Regions from separate parts of the Anaerobacillus sp. 63XJN7_4_ISO-PGPR-S23-413 genome, predicted to be linked through region 2. Evidence: a T-box and tRNA genes for the amino acid it is inferred to sense, from the RefSeq annotation. Region 2 holds a T-box; the other holds one or more tRNA genes.
The links. A T-box is a leader RNA that pairs with one kind of tRNA and senses whether it is charged. The one in region 2 lies ahead of ileS (isoleucine--tRNA ligase), so its partner is inferred to be a tRNA-Ile.

Region 1 (11,980 bases), 1.0 Mb from region 2:
TTTAATCGTAAGATAAAGTAGCATGATGGCCACAATCCAATAAAGTAGGAATCCTAAAGGGACTGCTGTTTTAATGAGTGCCATAATCGCAAAGAAGAGCGTTGGAATTGTTACTGAATAAACAGATAAGACCCAAAGTTGTTTATAAGAAGCTTTTCTTCCGGTAATACTTCTCAATAGTAGTCCAATTGTAGCTAGTACGGTAACTCCTATAAACTTAAGGCCGGTTTGAAACAAATAGATAACGAATATCAGTAACGGAATAAAGATAGGGAGCAGGTTGTCCAGATTATTACTTAGCTCATTAACATCTTGCTTCGTGAAAGTCATCGAACTAAAGTTACTGTAATTAAACTCCTGTCTAGCACCGCTATCTACAACGATTACACGATCTTTTAGGAATGCGATAACGGAATCATATTGATCAACATCATCAGGCTTTGTCTGGTCTGTCGCATCAAAAATAAAAGTATTTTCATCATTTTGTCGAATAAGCGGTTCAGACTGTTCACTTGTTAAAGATCCGTCCTCTAAAGTGAATTCTGGTAGATCTGACATATGTGTTTTGAGATCCTCATAAGCGTTTGTAAAGGATAGAGCCGTCATAATTCCTACTGGCACAGAAGAAAGGAACATAAGTAAAAACACGTACAATATTGGCTTGCCTAGCTTTTGAAAACGGAATCTGGCCATCATCTTAGGGGAAAATAAGCTGTAGTAAAGTTGTTTAAAAACGTTCAAATTAATAATCTCCTTTCTAAATGTGGAGCGTTTCTCCACCCAATCAGTTTATCTTATATAGAGAGAAGGGAACAGTATTCTTGGTGAAACTTTATTGAAATAAATTTGTTTTCAGCATAATATCTTTACAAATCTATATTAACTCTTTACAAAGGGGGGAGCGATGTAGATAATAGACAAGGGACTTTGTTGAGTATTGTCGAAAAAAATAAAACATAAGTGCAAGGGGTTGAAATGATGGAACTCAACGTTCAGGAGATGATCTTTCAGTTTGTGGGAGGTCTTGGTATTTTCCTGTTTGGACTAAAGTATATGGGAGACGGCCTTCAACGATCAGCAGGTGATCGATTAAGAGACATTCTCGATCGTTTTACGACTAACCCGTTTATGGGTGTGCTCGCTGGGGTCATTGTAACTATTCTCATACAAAGTAGTTCAGGAACAACGGTTTTAACAGTCGGTCTTGTTAACGCAGGATTTATGACTCTGAAGCAAGCAATTGGCGTTGTAATGGGTGCGAACATTGGTACAACTGTTACAGCATTTATTATTGGTTTTCCTATTAAAGATTACGCACTTCCAATTATAGCCATCGGTTCTTTGTTAATTTTCTTCTTTAAAAACAAGAAAATTAACTACGCTGGTCAAATCGTCTTCGGATTTGGTGCGTTGTTCTTTGGACTTGAATTAATGAGTACGGGAATGAAACCACTTCGTAGCCTTGAGGCTTTCCAAGAATTAACAGTAAGCATGAGCTCGAACCCACTGTTAGGCGTTGTGATCGGTACAGTATTTACTGTCATTGTACAAAGTTCCAGTGCGACAATTGGTGTATTGCAAGGTCTTTATTCACAGAACGCAATGGATATTCAAGCTGCATTACCAGTTCTGTTTGGAGATAATATCGGTACAACGATTACCGCAGTTCTTGCTTCTATCGGTGCATCCGTTGCCGCTAGACGTACAGCACTGACTCACGTTATTTTCAATTTAATTGGAACGGCGCTTTTCCTAATATTCTTATTCGCCTATACGCCGTTTATTGAATACTTAAGAGATGCATTAAACTTAACACCGGAAATGACGATTGCATTCGGACACGGGATCTTTAACATTACAAATACTGTTATCCAGTTCCCATTCATTGCCGGACTTGCCTATCTCGTTACAAAAATTATTCCTGGTGATGATGCAACGATTGAATATAAGCCAAAACACCTTGATCCAGTATTTATCGAACGCTCTCCATCTGTTGCATTAGGACAAGCTAAAGAAGAAGTGATTCGAATGAGCGGATTTGCTTATAAGGGTGTTAAAGAAGCATCAAATTATTTAACATCTAAGAGTCAGAAGAGCGCTGAAAAAACCGCTCAGTATGAAGAAGCTATTAACAACCTGGATAATAAAATTACAGATTACCTTATCCAATTATCAGCAACTTCTCTGTCTGGAGATGAGTCGACACGACACGGTATGCTAATGGACTCAGTTCGTGATATCGAGCGTATTGGCGATCATATGGAGAATATTGTTGAGTTGGTTGATTATCAAATAAGCAATAAAGTGAAGATGACTGACGTTGCTATGAAAGACCTTGATGAAATGTTTAATCTGACTCTTTCTGCACTCAATGAAGCCTTTGATGCACTTGATAAATGGGATGTAGCTAAGGCGCAGGAAGTTGTTAAGCTAGAAGATAAGATCGACAAAATGGAAAGAACGCTTCGTAAGCAGCATATCCTTCGTCTAAATGAGGGTGAATGTACTGGAAGTGCTGGAATTGTTTTTGTTGATATCATCAGTAACCTTGAGCGTATTGGTGACCATGCGGTGAATATTGCAGAAGCCGTCATTGGAGAAGAATAAATGTGGGAAGCAGAGGGATGCCTCTGCTTCTTTTTATCATTATATAGAAGAAAAGTGACATCTCCGCTAAAATAGAGTCAAGTTGAAGGGAGGTTAAAAGCGTGGATATTCTATTATGGTGCCTGATCATTGCGTCATTCATCATTGCATTTGTGGGATTGATTTATCCAATTATTCCAGCCGTACTATTTATTTATGTTGGGTTTATCCTGTATGGGGTGTTTTTTGATTTTAGTTCAATGACTATTTCCTTTTGGATTGTTGAAGTTCTGCTGACGATGCTATTATTTGTTGCGGACTATGCTAGTAATTTATTTGGCGTGAAGAAGTATGGAGGGTCAAAGGCGGCGATATGGGGGAGTACAATTGGTTTACTTGTTGGCCCATTTGTCATTCCGTTTGCAGGGATCATCCTTGGACCATTTATCGGGGCTATCTTAGCTGAACTAGTTATTCATCGAAAAGCTTTTAAAGAATCTGTTCAAGTAGGTGTAGGTTCATTGCTTGGTTTTCTTGGTGGAGCTGTTATGAAAGGATTACTCCAAACGATTATGGTGGTTGTGTTCCTAGTGTATGTCCTATAAGTTCTTGATGACAAAATGAAAGCGTGATATAGTATTTTCATAATTGAAATTAAGATTAATTCAATTAAATATGAAAAACTTATTGACGCTTTCTTTATCCATATGATATATTAGTTCTTGTCGTTAAGAAATATTCCACAGTAGCTCAGTGGTAGAGCTATCGGCTGTTAACCGATCGGTCGTAGGTTCGAATCCTACCTGTGGAGCCATATGGCGGTGTAGCTCAGCTGGCTAGAGCGTACGGTTCATACCCGTGAGGTCGGGGGTTCGATCCCCTCCGCCGCTACCATATATTTCAACGATACAACATGGCGGTTGTGGCGAAGTGGTTAACGCACCGGATTGTGATTCCGGCATTCGTGGGTTCAATTCCCATCAGCCGCCCCACTTATTACATAAGGACCCTTAGCTCAGCTGGTTAGAGCTGACGGCTCATAACCGTCCGGTCGCAGGTTCGAGTCCTGCAGGGTCCACCAAATGCATATCGGAGGAATACCCAAGTCTGGCTGAAGGGATCGGTCTTGAAAACCGACAGGGGCTTAGTCGCCCGCGGGGGTTCGAATCCCTCTTCCTCCTCCATTTTCTAAAAGTTAGCTTTCTAAAAAATGGATGCAAATTAAGTTCTTTTACATCATCGCGGGGTGGAGCAGTTCGGTAGCTCGTTGGGCTCATAACCCAAAGGTCGCAGGTTCAAATCCTGCCCCCGCAACCAAAATGAAATTCTTACTACGTCGAACATACTTCTTCGTCAGAATTTAATTGGAGTGCCATTGGTGCAACCAAAATGAAATTCTTACTACGTCGAACATACTTCTTTGTTAGAATTTGATCGGAGTGCCCTAGGGGCTACCTAAGCTCATAGCAAGGCCAAATTACTTTTAATGTAAATGCAAACTACATACTAATTAAAATTAATACTGATAACATGATTTGGCTCTGTAGCTCAGTCGGTAGAGCAGAGGACTGAAAATCCTCGTGTCGGCGGTTCGATTCCGTCCGGAGCCACCACTCAATAAAGATCCCACTCGTCAATTAATGACGAGTTTTTTTATGTTTTATGTATGTTATTACGCTGTTAATTCCCGATTTTTTTCTTTAAGATGTTTAATTCCATATACTGAGGGGAAACTTTATCTGTGTTGCGGAAATTCAAAGGTTTATTATTTGAAAACGCATGACAATTCTGCTAGTGTAAACTTGTGACGACATCATGTTCAAGTGGTGGCTAACGCTACCCTAACAGCAAGTTACATACTATATTTAAGGAGGAGATTCACAATGGCTAAATTTGAACTACCAGAACTACCTTACGACTACAATGCACTAGAACCACACATCGACGAAGAAACAATGAAGATCCACCACGACAAGCACCATAACGCATATGTAACAAAATTAAATGGTGCACTAGAAGGTCATGAGGAGCATGCATCTAAGAGCCTTGAAGATCTTCTTGGCAACCTTGACGCACTTCCTGAAGGCATTCGCACTGCTGTTCGAAACAATGGTGGCGGGCACGCTAACCACTCACTTTTCTGGCAATTGCTAAGCCCTAACGGTGGCGGCGAACCATCAGGTGATCTAAGCGAAGCACTTAAAAAGAAATTTGGTAGCTTTGAAAGCTTCAAAGAAGAATTTGCTAATGCTGCAGCTGGTCGTTTTGGCTCAGGTTGGGCTTGGCTAGTAGTAAAAGGTGGAGAACTTGAAGTAACAAGCACTCCAAACCAAGATACTCCAGTAATGGAAGGTGTTACACCAATTCTTGGGCTAGATGTTTGGGAGCATGCTTATTATCTTAAGTATCAAAACAAACGTCCTGATTATATCGCTGCATTCTGGAATGTAGTTAACTGGGATGAAGTTGCAAAGCGTTACGAAGCAGCTAAATAATTTACCAAGCTTTCAAAACCCCCGACATTTATGTTGGGGGTTTTTCTATTATGGTTCGATTAAGGTATAAATTGTTCCTAAATGGTGTAGCATGAAATTTATTATAAAATCTGTAAAATCACAGCCAGTTTCAAAATCATGAGGTGTACAAATCAGAACTTGATGATCTGTGATGGTTAAAGAGATGAGATCATTTCGATATTGGATTTGAAGATAGTGCCTCATCCTATTAATAAAGAACGAGTGTTCATCATCTCCTATAAGATGTTGAACGCTTTGAAGTAGTTGGATTTGACTGTCTTCAGTAATGTAGTCTGTCCGATATAGAAAGTAATACATACCCAGTCCCCTTTCAAAAACAGTTTATCCTTTTTGTTTCATCCGCATAACGAACAGAATTTAAGTCAAAATAAGGGTGGATGAAAAAAGGGGAGTTTGTTATGAAAGTTATAAAACATATGATTGGTGAGATAGAGGTAACAAAAGATTTGTTGTTATTACTTACAATCGGTGGTTTATACGCGCTGAGTATTGCGCTCTCAAATACGTTCGTAAATGTTTACTTGTGGAAGCAGTCTGGTGATTTTGCGGATATAGGTATATACAACCTTGCTGCGGTTATAAGTCAGCCGCTTACCTTTATTCTCGCAGGTAGATGGGCTAAAAAAATGGATAGAGTTATTGTATTGCGGATTGGAGTGATTTTTCTCGCTCTTTTCTATATAACAGTGCTTTTTCTTGGTCAGAACGCTAGTCATTTGCTTATCTTACTGGGCGCTTTACTCGGAATAGGGTTTGGCTTTTATTGGCTTGCATTTAATGTGCTAACATTCGAAATTACAGAACCGGACACAAGGGATTTCTTTAATGGATTCCTTGGTTTACTTACATCTTTCGCTGGGATGATTGGGCCAATATTTGCTGGTGTTATTATTTCAAGTCTAGAAGCATTCACGGGGTACAAAGTAATATTTGCCGTCTCACTTGCTTTGTTTTTCGCAGCTGTAATCTTAAGTTTCTTTCTCGAACGTCGTTCTGCCAAAGGGACTTTTTCATTTACACGTGTTTTTCAAGAAAGAAAAGCGAATACAGATTGGCTTAACATTTTACACGCGCATTTTTTTCAAGGTATAAGAGAAGGTACCTTTATTTTCATTATCGTTGTCCTAGTTTTTATTACGACGGAAAGTGAGCTTGCAATTGGTACTTTTGGACTTGTTAATTCAGGAGTATCGTTTTTAGCCTATTATTTGGCGACGAGATTGATTAAACCGCGATATCGTAAGAAGGCTATTTTATATGGCGGACTTATTCTTTACGCTTCGGTTTTTTTACTTGTATCCGACCTAACGTTTGCCCGGTTGTTAATGTATGGTGTTTGTATTTCTCTTGCTTATCCACTTTTACTTGTCCCCTACATTTCGCTTACGTACGATGTGATCGGTAAGGCTTGGAATGCAGCTGAAATGCGGATTGAGTACATTGTCGTTCGAGAGGTGTACTTAAACTTAGGACGAATTGTTTCCGTTCTTTTATTCTTAATAACAGTAGCGTTATTCGACGATGAAACGAGCATTCCGATTTTATTATTAATTGTTGGTGCTGGCCATTCGTTTATTTACTTATTTGTAAGAAAACTTCAAGCTCCCCATCCCCCAAACCCTTCTCCTGACACCGTACAATAGCTCATTAGACCCTTTACTTTTTTTATATCACTAAGTATAGTAAGTAGAAGAGAGAGCAGAGACACCTGTCTGGAACAGGTGTCTATATTTGTTTAAGGGAAGGGAGTCTATCGTGAACACGAAGAAAAAGAAAAATCATGTGCCTTTAAGGCTAAATATATTATTTTTATCTGTATTCCTTTTGTTTTCTACATTAATTCTTCGACTGGGCGTTATACAGATTGTAAACGGTGAAGAATACGAGCGTGTTTCTGAGCAAACTGAGAATGTTACAGCAGAATCAACAGCACCTCGTGGGAAAATGTATGACCGTTATGGGCGAGTTCTGGTTGATAATAACCCTGAATTTGCGCTTACATATATCCGAACGCAGAATACTAAGCAAGCTGAGAGGCTTGAATTAGCTCAGAAATTAGCTGGGTATATTGAAAAAGATACAGATGATGTCATTGATCGAGATCTTAAAGATTATTGGATTGTAACGAATCCGGAAAAAGCGAAGGCAAAGCTAACGGAAAAAGAGTGGGAAGAACTTGAGTCGAGTGAAGCTTATCAACTCCAAATTGAACGGATTAATGATGATGATTTAGAAGAGATTAAGAACGATCCACAAGAGCTTGAGGTAGCTGCTATCAAAAGGGCGATGGATACTGGGTACGCTTTATCATCTCAAACAATTAAGATTGGTTTAACTGAAGATGAAATAGCTAAAGTAAGTGAAAACCTTGGTTCACTACCTGGAATAGAAATTCAAGCAGACGCAACTCGAGAATATCCTTATGGAAATACTCTTCAAACAATTTTCGGAAGGGTCGGACCAATCCCTAAAGATGAGTTAGATTATTATGGTTTGAGAGATTACGAAAGAAATGACAAAGTGGGGATTAGCTATCTCGAGAAAGAATATGAAGAGTACTTAAAAGGTCAAAAAGAAAAGCAAACCTACGTGACCGACAAATCAGGAGAGCCAATTGGTGAACCGAAAGTAATTGAAGGACAAAGAGGAAACGATTTGGTCCTCTCATTAGACATCGATCTTCAAAAGGAAGTCGAGAAAATTCTCGATGAAGAGCTTCGTGATGCAAGACAATATGGGGCAACACGAGGCTATGTAGTCATGATGGATCCCAAAACAGGTGAAATTCTTTCTCTTGCTGGTAAGGAATATAGCAACGGAGAGTTTAAAGACCGAACGTTTGGAGTGATCGGTGACTCCTACGCAATGGGATCGACTGTTAAAGGAGCAACTGTTTTAACAGGTTATCAGTATGGTGTTATTAACCCGAATACGACGCTTGTGGATGAAGTTTTATACTTTAAGGACGAAGGTAAAAAATCTTCATATACGGCTAATGCAATGGGGCCTATATCAGACCTAGTTGCTTTACAAAGATCTTCAAACGTATATATGTGGAAAATCGCGATGAAGATGGCTGACTATGACTATGCTCCGTACGAAAGTAGTAGTTATGACCCTTCAGCTTACGATGAGCTAAAAGAGTCATTCTCTCAGTTTGGTCTAGGCGTTAAAACCGGGGTTGATCTCCCTGGTGAAAGTGCAGGATTAAACGGAGGTGTGAATGAATTTGGTAAAATTCTCGATTTTGCAATTGGACAGTATGATACGTATACACCAATGCAAATGGCTCAGTATACCTCTACAATCGCAAATGGCGGCTATCGTATTGAGCCACACATATTAAAAGAAGTTCATGAACCTTCTGAAAAAGATGGTCTATCAAATACTATTCTTTTCCAAAACACTCCAGAGGTGTTAAACAAAATTAAAATGAGTGAAGAAGAAGTGACACATGTCCAAAAGGGGATGTGGATGGTTATGAATACGGCAAATGGAACCGCAGGTACACATTATCCTTATTTCCAAAGTGATGATTATCAAGCTGCTGGGAAGACTGGAACAGCGCAAATCGGAGATGGATATAATTTGACCCTTGTTGGCTATGCACCTTATGATAATCCCGAAGTAGCCTTTTCTGTAGTAGTTCCAGAAGTAAATGATTCTTCTTCAGGATATGTTAATAAAAAAATAGGTGGACGCGTTCTAGATGCTTATTTTGATTTAAAAGATGAAGCGAAGAAACCTATTGAGGCTAACAAAAAAGAAACAGAATAGCATTTCATGAAAAACCGCTGAAAAGCGGTTTTTTTTATTGTTTAAGGACAAATTAATGAATAATATCTGTCAGATTGAGGTGAAGTGATAGGCTGAATGCATTGCAAAAGTAAGGTATGCCCCAAAAAGACTAATTAAAACGTTTTCCGACACGCATTTACAATCTCTTTACATTCGGTTTATACGACATTAATATCTAGCCTGTATTCTAAGAATTGTGATTGAGAGGCCAATACACAAACAACCTGGTTGGTCACAAAGTACAAACATCCATTTAGGGGGAAATTACATGAAGTTCAAGGGCATTATGCTTATGGTAGTTATGTCGATGGTAATGATTTTCGCAGCAGCTTGCGGAAATAATTCTGGTAACACAAACAGCGGCGGAGAAGCTTCTGGTGAAGAAGTATCTGGCGAAGTTCTAATGGACGGATCTTCTACAGTATTCCCGATTATGGAAGCAGTTGCTGAAGAATACGCTTCTGTACAACCTGATGTAAAAGTTAGTGTAGGTGTTTCAGGTTCTGGTGGTGGATTTGAGAAATTCTCTGCTGGTGAAACAGACATGAGTAACGCTTCTCGTCCAATCAAGGAAGAAGAAACAGCTGCACTTGAAGAAGCTGGTATTGACTTCACAGAATTTGAAATTGCAAAAGACGGTCTTTCTATCGTTGTTAACTCTGAGAATGATTGGGTAGATCAGCTTACAATTGACGACTTAAAGAAAATCTGGTTAGGCGAAGCAACGATGTGGAGCGACGTTAACCCTGAATGGCCTGAAGAAAAAATCGAATTATTTAGCCCTGGTACAGATTCTGGAACGTATGACTACTTTAATGAAGTAGTACTAGAAGATGAGCAAATGGTGAAAGAAGCAACACTTTCTGAAGATGACAATGTACTTGTAAATGGTGTAACTGGCTCTAAAAACGGTATGGCATTCTTCGGTTATGCTTACTACCTTGAAAACAAAGATAGCCTTAACATTGTTCCAATCGTTAATGGTGACGGTGAAGCTGTAGAACCAAATGCAGAAACAATTCAAGATGGAACATATGAGCCACTGTCTCGCCCGCTATACACTTATGTGAAGCACTCTGCAGTAGAAGAAAATCCTGCAGTATATGATTTCACTAAATATGCACTAGAAAACGCTGGTGAAATGGCAGAAGCAGTTGGATATGTAGCTCTTCCAGAAGAAAAGTATACAGAAGACATGAACAAACTAGAAGAAATCGCTGGTAAGTAAGAATAAAATGAAACAGATTGGTGAGGAGTTACGGCTCCTCACTTTATCCTGTTTTGCTCTTTGTGAGGGGGAGTAATAAATGCAAAGCTCTGTTCGTCAGATGATTAAAGACAAAAAAGAGAAAAATCAATCACGAGCGAAGTTTATGGAGAAACTTGTACCGGGCTTATTGCTTTTATGTGCAATTATCTCTGTATTAACAACGCTTGGTATTGTTTTTACATTGATTGTAGAAACAATTACGTTTTTCAACCGTGTTTCAATTATTGAATTCTTTACGAATAAAGATTGGTACCCGTTTTTTGGAGACAACCCTGATTATGGAATCTGGCCACTGATTTCTGGAACATTAATGATTACCGGGATCGCCATGCTCGTTGCCATTCCGTTAGGTTTAGCAGCAGCCATTTATTTGAGTGAATATGCAAGTGATAGCGTTAGAAGAATCATTAAGCCGATTCTGGAAGTATTAGCAGGTATTCCTACGATTGTATATGGTTTCTTTGCTTTAACTTTTGTTACACCAGTTCTACAAAATATTATTCCGAGTCTTCCTATTTTCAACGCGTTAAGCCCCGGTATCGTTGTAGGGATTATGATTATTCCTATGGTTGCATCTCTCTCAGAGGATGCGATGAGCTCTGTACCGAACGCAATTCGAGAAGGTGCACTCGGACTTGGCGCTACACGATTTGAGGTTGCTGTGAAAGTAGTTCTACCAGCAGCATTATCAGGAATTATTGCATCTTTTGTACTTGCGATTTCAAGAGCAATCGGTGAAACAATGATCGTAACAGTCGCAGGTGGTGCAACACCAAAACTTACTCTAGATGTAACGGAGTCTATACAGACAATGACATCTTATATTGTGCAGGTAAGTCTAGGGGATGCTGGTTATGGAACAACAATTTACTACAGCATTTATGCTGTTGGGATGACGCTCTTCCTTTTCACACTTATCATGAACCTTATCGCGCAATATATTTCTCGTAGATTCAGGGAGGAATACTAATGCAATTAGTAGATCAGGCAAAAGTAAAAAGTAAAATGCAAACCAGACTGGCACAAAATAAGATTCTTAAAGGAATTTTCTTTGGAGCAACAATGCTAGCACTCGTAGTGCTTGTTATCTTGTTATATCGGATATTCACTCAAGGAATTGGTTACTTAAATCTTGAGTTCTTTCAAAATTTCGCGTCTCGTTTCCCTGAAAAAGCAGGGATTAAAGCAGCATTTTTCGGTACTTTATGGATGATGGCAGTGATAGCTCCAGTGGCACTTACAATTGGAGTTGGAACCGCGATTTATCTTGAAGAATATGCAAAGAAAAATAAGTTTACAACGTTTATTCAAATAAATATTTCAAACTTAGCAGGTGTGCCCTCGATCGTTTTTGGTTTACTTGGTCTAACTGTATTTGTTCGGATGTTGGAAATGGGGCGCAGTGTTCTAGCCGGTGGTTTAACGATGAGTTTATTAATTTTGCCAATAATCGTTGTTGCTGCTCAAGAAGCTGTACGTTCGGTTCCAAAAGAGCTTCGAGAGGCTTCTTATGCGATGGGTGCTACGAAATGGCAAACAATCAAAAAGGTTGTATTACCAGCTGCGATCCCTGGGATTTTAACAGGAGGAATTCTTGCGCTATCACGCGCAATCGGTGAAACAGCGCCACTTCTTATGATTGGTGCATTAACGTTTGTAGCTTACTTGCCTGAGAATTTCTTGTCCGGCTTCACCGTTATGCCAATCCAAATTTTCAACTGGACAAGTCGACCTCAGACAGAGTTCCATGATGTTGCGGCAGCTGGAATTATCGTTCTTCTTGCGATGT
Region 2 (11,980 bases):
AAAAGAAGCATTAGAAGCTGGCGTTACTCACTTCGGTGAAAGTCGTGATGAGGGGCTATTGAAGAAAGTAGAAGCTATTGGCACATTGCCTTCGTGGCACTTTATTGGCACACTACAATCTCGTAAAGTAAAAGACATTCTTCCATTTGTAAATTATATTCACTCCCTCGATCGTATATCTCTAGCTAAAGAAATACAAAAGAGAGCTGATGGTGAAGTAAACTGTTTTGTGCAAGTTAACGTGTCTGGTGAAGAATCTAAGCATGGATTATCGCCAGGTGAGACGCTACCTTTTATTGAGTCACTTAATGAATTCTCATCTATTAAAGTCGTAGGATTAATGGCTATGGCTCCGCATACAGATAATACAAATGAAATTCGAGATGTTTTCAAGAAACTTCGTGAGCTTGGAGAACGTGTCCAAAGCCTTTCACTCCCACATGCTCCATGCAATGAGCTTTCAATGGGGATGTCAAATGATTATGAAATTGCTGTTGAAGAGGGCGCGACATATGTTCGCATTGGATCGTCACTTGTCGGAAATGAAAAATAAAATAAGCTCTCCAGGAGGTGCAGGGAATTGGGTATCAAAACGAAATTCAAGCAGTTCTTTGAACTTGATGATGAAACGATAGAGTTGGATGAGCAGCAGGAGCAAGATTCATATATGGAAGAAGAAGAGCCTGAAGTAACTCGAGCGAATCGTAAGCAGTCTAAACAAAATGTGGTAAGTCTTCAAAGCGTTCATAAGAACTCAAGAGTTGTGCTAGTTGAACCAAGAGTGTATGCTGAAGCTCAGGATATCGCTGATCACGTGAAAAATCGGAAGTCTGTTGTGATGAATCTTCAACGTATTCCACAAGATCAGGCGAGACGCATTGTCGATTTTCTAAGTGGAACAGTCTACGCTGTTGGTGGCGATATTCAGAAACTCGGTCCGGATACGTTTATATGTACACCGGACAATGTTGAAATTTCAGGTAACATTACAGATGAAATTTACGAAGACCAGTAATTAAGAAAGGGTGAAAAGTTTGAACATAGTTTCAATCTTACTTTCAGCAGTACAAATTTATACGTGGATCCTCATCATTTACATCTTTATGTCATGGATTCCAAATGCAAGAGAATCTTCTATTGGACGAATGATTGCTTCTATAGCAGAACCATATCTAGCTCCGTTTCGTAAGATTATTCCTCCAATCGGTGGAATGCTTGATATTTCTCCGATCGTAGCCATTTTCGCACTTCAGTTTGTGCAATATGGAATTATTGCGGTCTTTAGATTCATAGGCTAATGTCTATTTACGAACACTATCGTCCAGAAGAAAGAACATTTGTCGATCGCGTTTTACAATGGCAGGATGAGGTTCAAGAAAGGTATGCTCCCAGGTTAACCGATTTTCTTGATCCAAGAGAACAGGATATGGTGAGGCAAATCATTGGAAATCACTCTGACGTGGGCGTGTTTTTTTCGGGTGGAGTTGAAGGGTCTGAGCGTCAGAGGGCTCTTCTTGTTCCTCCTTACTTTGAACCAACAACGGAAGATTTCGAGATAATCGCTTTTGAAATTACATATCCAGCCAAATTCGTATCACTTACTCATCCAGATTTGCTTGGGGCAATGATGGGTCTTGGAATTAAGCGTGAGAAGTTTGGAGATATCCTTGTGCAGGATAGTGCTGCGCATTTAATCGTAGCGAAGGAAATTGCTGATTTCGTGAAAATGAATTTAACACATGCAGGGAAAGCGTCCATATCTCCTAACGAAATTCCATTAACGAGCGTAAGCGTCGAAGAAGCTTCCTGGCAGGAGCAGTCAGGCACAGTAACAAGCCTTCGTTTGGATACGGTACTTGCTGAAGTATACAATCTATCACGAGGTAAGGTTGCTCCGATGATTGAACATGATCGAGCGAAATTAAATTGGAAGATCGTCAGTCAACCTTCTGCTGAAGTGAAAGAGGGAGACTATTTATCGTTACGAGGTTCAGGTAGAAGTAAGATTATTTCTGTTGATGGCAAAACAAAGCGGGATAAATGGCGAATTACGTATCAAATTCGTAAATAGTTTGTCATAAATAGAAGGAATATCCAAATGATTGTCGAAATACGAGTAAGCCGGGTATATGAAAAAAGAGAGTAAATCGGAGGTGGCTGAATTGCCTTTAACACCATTAGATATTCATAACAAAGAATTTACACGCGGATTCCGCGGTTATGATGAAGATGAGGTCAATGAGTTTCTTGATCAGGTAATCAAAGATTATGAAACGGTAATCAGAGAAAAGAAAGAATTGAATGAGAGAGTGAAGCTTCTAGAAGAACGACTTGGGCACTTCTCAAACCTTGAAGAAACGTTAAATAAGTCGATCCTAGTAGCACAAGAGTCAGCGGAAGAAGTGAGACAAAACGCTAAGAAAGAATCCCAGCTCATCGTAAAAGAAGCTGAGAAAAATGCCGACCGCATTATTAATGATTCGCTTGCTAAAGCGCGTAAAATCTCCATGGATAATGAAGAGCTGAAAAAACAAGCAGCGGTTTATCGCACGCGTTTTCGTATGCTAGTTGAAGCCCAGCTAGAGATGCTAAATAATGAAGACTGGGATGGCTTAGTGGCTCGATTTGATGAGGAAGAAGATCAGCAACAGGAGCAAATCGAAGAAAAAGCATAAAGCACTCATTTATTTTTTGTCATTTCCTTGACTTCTTATTTTTATTTACACTATACTTCTATTAATAGCAATAACGATCGACGAAGATGGGAAGAGTATCTGATTCTTACTTAACAAAGCGAGCCGGGAATGGTGTGAGCCGGTGTTAAGCAATCAGAGAAGATCGCCCCTGAGTCCCGTGCTGAACGATAAGTAAGCCTCGGCGAATCATTCACGTTACGAATGCAAAGTGAGCGCAAAGCTTAATTTGGGTGGTACCACGGGAAAACCTTCTCGTCCCTTTTCGGGGACGAGAAGGTTTTTTTATTTTGTAGCACACTTTGAAGAAACAACTCCCGAGTGGCTGAAGATCGTTACGGTTGTTGCTCGTTATAAGTTGAAGGAGGAAACCTCATGAGCTATAAAGAAACGCTCTTAATGCCAAAAACAAAATTTCCGATGAGAGGAAATTTACCGAATAAAGAGCCCGACATGCAAAAAGAATGGGCAAACATTAATCTCTATGAAAAAGTACAGGAAAGAACGAAGGACCGCCCCCTATTCGTCCTACATGATGGCCCTCCATATGCCAATGGTGACATCCATATGGGTCATGCAGAGAACAAAGTTTTAAAAGATATCATCGTTCGATATAAATCAATGAACGGTTTTAATGCTCCATATGTTCCTGGTTGGGATACGCACGGACTTCCAATCGAGCAGGCGTTAACGAAAAAAGGCGTCGATCGTAAGAAGTTAACGGTTGCTGAATTTAGAAAGAAATGTGAAGAATACGCATTAAAACAAGTTGATCGTCAGCGTGAACAATTCAAGCGACTTGGAGTTCGTGCTGATTGGGATAATCCATATATTACGCTTGATAAAGGCTATGAAGCACAGCAAATTAAAGTGTTCGGAGAAATGGCAAAACGCGGTTATATTTATAAAGATAAAAAAACCGTTTATTGGTCTCCGACATCTGAATCAGCATTAGCAGAAGCTGAGATCGAGTATCAAGATAAGCGCTCTGCATCGATTTACGTTGCGTTTGATGTAAAAGATGGAAAAGGTGTTCTTGATGGCGATGAGAAATTTATCATCTGGACAACAACACCGTGGACAATTCCTTCAAACCTTGCCATTGCGTTGAATGAGAAGTTTGAATACAGCGTCATTGAAGCGGATGGTACGAAATATGTTGTAGCAACAGAGCTTGTTGATCAATTAAAAGAAGAATTTGAGTGGAACAACGTAAGTGAAGTGAAGCGCGTAAAAGGTAGCGAACTTGAATACGTGACGGCTCAGCATCCAATCTACGATCGTGAATCTCTTGTGATCCTTGGTGACCACGTAACGCTTGACGCAGGTACAGGTTGCGTTCATACAGCCCCGGGACACGGTGAAGATGACTATATGATCGGAAGAAAGTATAAGCTAGACATCCTTTGCCCTGTAGATGAGAAAGGTGTTTTCACTGACGAAGCTCCTGGCTTTGAAGGTATGTTCTATGACAAAGCAAATAAACCAATTACTGAAAAACTTGAAGAAGTTGGCGCGCTAGTGAAGCTTACATTCTTCACTCACTCTTACCCACACGATTGGCGTACGAAGAAACCAATCATTTTCCGTGCAACAGAGCAGTGGTTTGCGTCGATCAAAGAGTTCCGCCCTGAACTTCTTCAAGCTGTAGCAGATGTGAAATGGTTCCCATCATGGGGTGAAATTCGCCTTCATAATATGGTGAAGGATCGTGAAGATTGGTGTATTTCTCGTCAACGTGCATGGGGCGTTCCAATCCCAGTGTTCTATGGCGAAAATAATGAGCCAATCATTACAGATGAGACAATTGCTCATGTATCAGAATTGTTCCGTAAGCATGGATCAAACATTTGGTTTGAGTGGGATGCAAAAGAACTTCTACCTGAAGGATTTACTTCAGAGCATAGTCCAAACGGTGAATTCCGCAAAGAAATGGATATCATGGATGTTTGGTTTGACTCAGGTTCTTCTCACCAAGCTGTTCTGGAAGAAAGAAGCGACCTTGCAAGACCTGCTGATTTGTATCTAGAAGGTTCTGATCAGTACCGTGGCTGGTTTAACTCGTCCCTTTCAACAGCTGTAGCCGTAACAGGGAAAGCACCTTATAAAGCGGTTCTCAGTCATGGATTTATTCTTGACGGTGAAGGAAAGAAAATGAGTAAGTCACTTGGAAATACAATGGTACCGAATGATGTTATGAAACAATTGGGTGCGGATATTCTTCGTCTATGGGTATCATCGGCGGATTATCAAGCTGACGTTCGCGTATCGAATGATATTTTAAAACAAGTAGCTGAAGTGTACCGAAAGATTCGCAACACGTTCCGCTTTATGCTTGGGAACCTTGAAGGATTTGACCCAACAGAGCATCAAGTGGCGTATAAGGATTTAGGTGAACTTGATCAGTATATGCTTGTGAAGCTAAATAATCTCGTATCGAAAGTGAAAAAAGCTTATGATGAGTATCAGTTCTTAACGGTTTATAATACGATCCATAACTTCTTTACAATTGAAATGAGCTCGTTCTATCTCGATATCGCGAAAGACACGCTTTATATTGAACATGCAGATCACCCGAACCGTCGTGCGATCCAAACGGTTCTTTATCAGACAGCTGTTGCGCTTACGAAACTTCTTTCGCCTATCATTCCGCACACTGCTGAAGAAGTATGGCAGTTTGTCCCTGGTGAGAAGGAAGAGTATGTACAGCTTTCCGATATGCCAGAAGTGAAGAATTTTGAAGGTACAGCTGATCTTGAAGAAAAATGGGATCATGTGATGGAGCTTCGTGACGAAGTTCTAAAAGCACTAGAAGAAGCGCGTAACGAGAAGAAAATTGGTAAATCGTTAACCGCTCAGCTTCATATTTATGCTGATAATGGTACGAAGGATTTGCTTGAAGGCGTAGCAAATCTTGAGAAGCTCTTTATCGTATCAGGTGCTACAGTGGCCGGTACGAAGGCTGAAGCACCAGCAGAAGCGAAAGTATATGAAGAACTAGCGATCTCCGTTTCACCTGCTGAGGGAGAAACGTGTGAGCGCTGCTGGCAAGTGAAAAAAGACGTTGGCGCTAATAGCGAATACCCAACTCTTTGCGCTAGCTGTGCTGAAACAGTTAAAAATCATTACTAATTAATGAAATATATCGAAAAGACGCTTTGCGATGCGAAGCGTCTTTTCTTTGTTGTTAGCTCAGTTTCGATTGTCTGCTGAAGCAAGCTGTGCTAAACTTTCATAGGAAGTAACATTTGATCGGAGGAGCGCTCGTGTGGAAATATCTCATAGCCATAGGCATCATTGTTCTAGATCAGTGGACGAAATGGCTTGTTGTGAAGTACATGGAATATGGTGAAAACATTACATTAATCAATGATTTTCTTTATCTAACTTCTCATCGAAACCGGGGCGCCGCCTTCGGAATCCTTCAAGGACAGATGATTTTCTTTTATATCATTACCATTTTCGTCATTGGAGCGGTTATTTATTATATGAGACAATATAAACATAGCCGTTTCGTTAGCGTCACCCTAGCACTCATACTTGGTGGTGCAATAGGGAACTTTATAGATCGAGTCCTTCGTGGAGAAGTAGTAGATTTTGTGAACACATTTATCTTCTCTTATGATTTTCCGATCTTTAACGTTGCCGATGCCTCCCTTGTTGTAGGTGTTATTCTTATCTTTATCGGAACCATTTTTGAAAGTAAGCAGGCTAAAGGGGAAAACTAATGGAAAAATTCACATTTAAAGTAGCAGAAGAAGAGAAAGGTGAGCGAATCGATAAGCTCATTACTTCTTATGAAAATGACTGGTCGCGTAGCCAGGTTCAAGCTTGGATTAAAGATAAAAATATTCAAGTGAACGGCGAAGACGTGAAAGGCAATTATAAAGCAACAGCAGGCGATGAGATCGAAGTAACCGTTCCTGAGCCTGAAGAATTAGAAATTGTAGCAGAAAATCTGAACCTTGAGATTGTTTACGAGGATGCGGATGTTCTTGTCGTGAACAAACCACGAGGAATGGTTGTTCACCCAGCTCCAGGACATGCTAGCGGAACGCTTGTTAATGGGTTAATGTATCAAGTTAACGATCTAAGCGGTATTAACGGTGTTGTCCGTCCTGGTATCGTCCATCGGATTGATAAAGATACTTCAGGATTATTAATGGTCGCAAAGAACGACAAAGCCCATGAATCACTTGTAAAGCAGCTTCAAGCTAAAACCGTTAACCGACGTTATACTGCCATCGTTCATGGCAACATCCAGCATGACGTGGGGACAATTGATGCACCAATCGGGCGAGATAAGCAAGATCGTCAGAAGATGACGGTAACGGATGAAAATAGCCGAGATGCGGTTACGCATTTTCATGTTCTAGAACGTTATAAGCAGTTTACTTATGTTGAGTGTAAGCTTGAAACTGGTCGTACGCATCAAATTCGAGTTCATATGAAATATATCGATCATCCCGTTGCAGGTGATCCTAAATATGGCCCAAGAAGAAAGTCGCTTCCGATTGATGGTCAGGCTCTTCATGCCGGTGTTCTAGGCTTCAGTCACCCTGTAACAGAAGAGTGGCTTGAATTCTCTGCTCCTATTCCAGAGGATATTGAACGTTTATTAAAGCGACTTAGACAAGATTAAGGTTGACTTAAGAAGAGATCTTTGCGATACTCTTTATAGACAATAGCATACCCTTTAAAGACAGTCCCGTGAGGCTGCAAAGGAAAAACGGCTATGTACGATCGGTACATTTGTATGCCCAAAACCCTTTTGCCCTCATGGCAAAAGGGTTTTTTAATGCCACAGACCGATAAAGAGAGAGGGGCGATCATCATGGAAAACAAACGCATTTTGCTCGATGATCAAGCGATTCGAAGAGCGCTTACGCGAATTGCACATGAAATCCTAGAGCGTAATAAAGGCATTGATAATACAATGCTTGTTGGGATTAAAACAAGAGGCATTTATTTAGCTGAGAGATTAGCTGAACGAATCGAACAAATTGAAGGATCAGCGATTTCAGTAGGAGAAGTTGATATCACCATGTATCGCGATGACCTTACTCACAAAAACGAAGATCAGGATCCCCTAATAAAAGGCACAAGCATTTCAAAGGATGTAACAGATCAAAAAGTGATACTTATTGACGATGTCCTTTATACAGGCAGAACCGTTCGTGCTGCAATGGATGCCTTAATGGATCTTGGACGTCCATCACAAATTCAACTGGCGGTGCTAGTTGATCGTGGACACAGAGAATTACCAATTCGTCCCGATTATGTAGGGAAGAACGTACCAACAGCAAAAGAAGAAATCATTGAAGTTGCTCTTACAGAAGTAGATGACTTTGACCAAGTTAGCTTATCACAATCATAAATCGTGCTCCCTTTAAATCCGTCCAGAGAGACGGCCAAGGGAGGAGACGCGTTCCGTTTAAGGACACGCGTGTACCTCCTTGCGGCCATGCAAGGAGTTTTTTTATACCTTAGGGTTAAGAAAAACGATGGCCGGGACACGCACAACCAAGGAGGAATACATCATGAAAAAAGTATTAGGAATTCGAGAGGTACCCAAACCTTCAAGCTGGCTCACATTAAGCTTACAGCATTTATTCGCCATGTTTGGCGCAACGATATTAGTTCCATTTCTCGTCGGACTTGATCCGGCGGTCGCCCTTGTCTCAAGTGGACTTGGGACGCTAGCTTATCTTGCCATAACGAAAGGTCGCATCCCAGCATACCTGGGGTCGTCATTCGCCTTTATTGCACCAATCATTTCAGCCGTCTCTTTACACGGACCTGAGGGAGCCATGATCGGAAGCTTTTTTGCCGGGATTGTCTACGGTCTTGTCGCAATTGGGATTCGAGCGCTTGGGTTAAACTGGCTGTTAAAACTTCTTCCACCGATCGTAGTTGGCCCCGTGATCATGGTCATCGGACTAGGTCTTGCAGGAACGGCGATTGACATGGCGATGAATAACCCTGCTACGGAAGCCTATAGCGGCACGCACTTTACTGTCGCGCTTGTTACGCTAGGGATTACCATTCTCGCTTCCATGTTTTTAAGAGGATTTTTCAGCCTGATTCCGATTTTAATCGGCATTGTATCTGGATACACATTTGCTTACTTCATGGGTATTGTTGACCTTACTCCAATTAAAGAAGCTTCATTCTTTCAAATGCCGGATTTCATCATCCCGTTTGCGGATTACAACCCGGTTGATGTCTTCTCATGGGAAATCTTATTCATCATGGTACCAATTGCAGTTGTCACGATTGCAGAGCACATTGGCGATCAGATGGTTTTAAGTAAAGTTGCCGGCAAGAATTTCTTGAAAACTCCAGGTCTCCATCGTTCCATTCTTGGAGACGGAGTAGCCACAATGATCGCATCTTGCCTTGGTGGACCGCCGAATACGACATATGGGGAAAACATCGGTGTGCTTGCGATAACACGAGTATTCAGCGTATTCGTCATCGGAGGGGCTGCTGTCCTTGCCCTTATGTTCGGCTTCATTGGAAAAGTAACAGCTCTTATCTCAACGATTCCAACAGCTGTCATGGGCGGCGTGTCGATCCTTCTCTTCGGAATTATTGCATCATCTGGCTTGCGCATGCTGATTGATAACAAAATTGATCTTGGTGAAAAGCGCAACTTGATTATCTCCTCCGTAATCCTAGTCATCGGTGTAGGTGGGGCATTCATCCAGGTTAGTGACAACTTGCAAATTGCAGGAATGGCGCTTGCGACCGTCATTGGTATTACGCTGAACCTCATTTTGCCTGGCGGAAGCTCACAGCAATCGGTTGAGAAAATGTTTGAAGAAGATCTTGAAAATAACGAACCAGCTGCATAGCATCATCCTTTAAAAAGGTACAGAGAGACCTAAAAGGGTGGGAAAGAGATGCGTTTACTTAAACGCGTCTATCCTTCTGCACCCTGACAACCCTCAGGGTGCTTTTTTTCGAGAAAAATATTAACGAAACGGAGTGAGTGATGTGAAGCATTTACTTGATATGACCTCTCTTACATTAGATGAAATTCATGAAATTTTACTGCAGGCTGAACGTTTTAGAAATGGAAAAAGTATTCAAAGACAGGAGCCAGTGTTTATAGCGAATCTTTTCTTCGAACCGTCAACCCGAACAAGGTTTAGCTTCGAGGTAGCAGAGAAGCGACTCGGATATGAGGTGTTGAATTTTGAAACGTCATCATCAAGCGTTCAAAAAGGGGAGACGCTATACGACACCATTAAAACCCTTGAATCTATAGGGGCAAGTGCTGTAGTCGTAAGGCACAAAGATGAGAAGTATTTCGAACCGCTACTTGAGAAAACGTCCATGTCCATCATTAATGCAGGCGATGGATGCGGGCATCACCCAACCCAATCGCTGCTAGATCTCCTCACGATTCGTCAAGAGTTCAAGCGATTTGAAGGTCTTAACGTTGTGATCGCTGGTGATATAAAGCACAGCAGGGTAGCACGGTCAAATGCGAACGTATTAAGTAGGCTTGGCGCAAAAGTGAGTTTTTCGGGCCCACGTGAATGGCAAGATGAAACAATGAATGAATACCCATACGTCACAATGGATGAAGCGGTTGAACAGGCGGATGTCCTCATGCTACTCCGCATTCAAAATGAACGCCATGCAAGAAGAAGCGATACTGATTCCTACCTTCAGTCATTCGGCCTAACTGTAGAGCGAGAAAGACGTATGAAGAAACACAGCATTATCATGCATCCTGCGCCGGTCAATCGAGGCGTTGAAATTGAGACATCATTAGTGGAATGTGAACGCTCAAGAATTTTTAAGCAAATGGAAAACGGTGTTTATGTACGAATGGCCTGCTTGAACTTGGTCCTACAACCTACTAAGAAAGGAATGGTCGTGTAATGCTAATCCAAAACGCGAAACTACTTAATGAATCTGGAGAATTGATGGAGCGCGATGTTCTTATCAATCAAGAAGGTGAAATTGAAACAATCGCACAGAGCATTGAAAAGGGGGAGTACGAAACCTTTGATGCGAAAGGGAACCTCCTAGTTCCAGGGCTCGTTGATCTGCACGTGCACTTAAGAGAACCGGGAGGAGAGCATAAAGAAACGATTGAAACAGGTACTAAAGCAGCGGCGAAAGGCGGATTTACAACAATCGCAGCGATGCCGAATACAAGACCTGTCCCAGACAATGAAGAAACGATGCAAACGTTAATGAATCGAATCAAAGAAACGGCAAGTGTTCGCGTCCTACCATACGGAGCGATTACAACGAGACAGCTAGGTCAAGAGCTTACGAATTTTGAAGGGTTGAAAACAAACGGTGCGTTTGCTTTAACAGATGATGGCGTTGGTGTTCAAGATGCTGGAATGATGCTAGAAGCGATGAAGCGCGCGGCAGCTAGTAACCTAGCAATTGTTGCCCACTGTGAAGAAAATACGTTGATCAACGGAGGAAGCGTTCATGAAGGTCATTTCTCAAAAGAGAATGGACTAAATGGTATTCCATCGGTTTGTGAAGCGGTACATATTGCAAGAGACGTTCTGCTCGCTGAAGCAGCAGGCGTTCATTATCATGTTTGCCACATTAGTACGAAGGAGTCCGTTCGTACCGTACGCGATGCGAAGAGGGCTGGCATTAACGTAACAGCTGAAGTAACACCACATCATCTCCTTTTGTCAGAAGATGATATACCGGGACTTGATACGCATTACAAAATGAACCCACCTCTTCGATCAAAAGAAGATCGAGAAGCCCTTATTGAAGGCCTGCTCGACGGTACAATTGACTTTATTGCAACGGATCATGCCCCTCATTCAGAAGGTGAAAAAGCACAGTCAATGGAAAAAGCGCCATTCGGCATAGTAGGACTGGAAACGGCTTTTCCGCTGTTATACACCCATTTTGTTGAGAAAGGGACCTTCACACTTAAGCAACTTGTGGATTGGTTAACGGTGAAACCTGCCCGTGCATTTGGACTTGAATACGGCACTCTAGAAATAGGCGCACTTGCAGATATGACAATCATCGATTTAACAGAGCAAATGGACATTAATCCAGAGTCATTTGTTTCGAAAGGAAAGAATACCCCATTTAATGGATGGACTTGTAAAGGATGGCCAACGGCAACAGTTGTAAATGGCAAAATCGTGTTTGAAAAGGGGAGCGATCAATGATGAAAAGACAGCTGATATTAGAAGATGGATCCGTTTTTGTAGGGAAAGCATTCGGTAGTGACATTGAGAAAAGTGGTGAGGTTGTTTTCAACACAGGCATGACGGGCTATC

Region 1: it has a tRNA-Ile gene. The T-box ahead of ileS (isoleucine--tRNA ligase) is inferred to sense a tRNA for this amino acid. The anticodon was not compared.

The regions. Positions count from the first base shown of each region.
Region 1 covers NZ_CM149688.1:2,735,124-2,747,103, reverse strand. The annotation lists gene AC0VYO_RS14565 (DUF1189 domain-containing protein) at 1-741, opposite strand, end outside; gene AC0VYO_RS14560 (Na/Pi cotransporter family protein) at 979-2,607, shown strand; gene AC0VYO_RS14555 (DUF456 domain-containing protein) at 2,709-3,191, shown strand; tRNA gene AC0VYO_RS14550 (tRNA-Asn) at 3,326-3,400, shown strand; tRNA gene AC0VYO_RS14545 (tRNA-Met) at 3,404-3,480, shown strand; tRNA gene AC0VYO_RS14540 (tRNA-His) at 3,503-3,578, shown strand; tRNA gene AC0VYO_RS14535 (tRNA-Ile) at 3,591-3,667, shown strand; tRNA gene AC0VYO_RS14530 (tRNA-Ser) at 3,678-3,770, shown strand; tRNA gene AC0VYO_RS14525 (tRNA-Met) at 3,827-3,903, shown strand; tRNA gene AC0VYO_RS14520 (tRNA-Phe) at 4,124-4,199, shown strand; gene AC0VYO_RS14515 (superoxide dismutase) at 4,470-5,081, shown strand; gene AC0VYO_RS14510 (hypothetical protein) at 5,130-5,420, opposite strand; gene AC0VYO_RS14505 (MFS transporter) at 5,522-6,766, shown strand; gene AC0VYO_RS14500 (peptidoglycan D,D-transpeptidase FtsI family protein) at 6,879-8,900, shown strand; gene AC0VYO_RS14495 (PstS family phosphate ABC transporter substrate-binding protein) at 9,190-10,149, shown strand; gene pstC (phosphate ABC transporter permease subunit PstC) at 10,229-11,161, shown strand; gene pstA (phosphate ABC transporter permease PstA) at 11,161-11,980, shown strand, end outside.
Region 2 covers NZ_CM149688.1:1,733,421-1,745,400, forward strand. The annotation lists gene AC0VYO_RS09420 (YggS family pyridoxal phosphate-dependent enzyme) at 1-553, shown strand, start outside; gene AC0VYO_RS09425 (cell division protein SepF) at 581-1,015, shown strand; gene AC0VYO_RS09430 (YggT family protein) at 1,035-1,298, shown strand; gene AC0VYO_RS09435 (YlmH family RNA-binding protein) at 1,298-2,071, shown strand; gene AC0VYO_RS09440 (DivIVA domain-containing protein) at 2,163-2,675, shown strand; T-box leader at 2,750-2,959, shown strand; gene ileS (isoleucine--tRNA ligase) at 3,069-5,825, shown strand; gene lspA (signal peptidase II) at 5,960-6,421, shown strand; gene AC0VYO_RS09455 (RluA family pseudouridine synthase) at 6,421-7,335, shown strand; gene pyrR (bifunctional pyr operon transcriptional regulator/uracil phosphoribosyltransferase PyrR) at 7,528-8,070, shown strand; gene AC0VYO_RS09465 (solute carrier family 23 protein) at 8,234-9,550, shown strand; gene AC0VYO_RS09470 (aspartate carbamoyltransferase catalytic subunit) at 9,693-10,589, shown strand; gene AC0VYO_RS09475 (dihydroorotase) at 10,589-11,869, shown strand; gene AC0VYO_RS09480 (carbamoyl phosphate synthase small subunit) at 11,869-11,980, shown strand, end outside.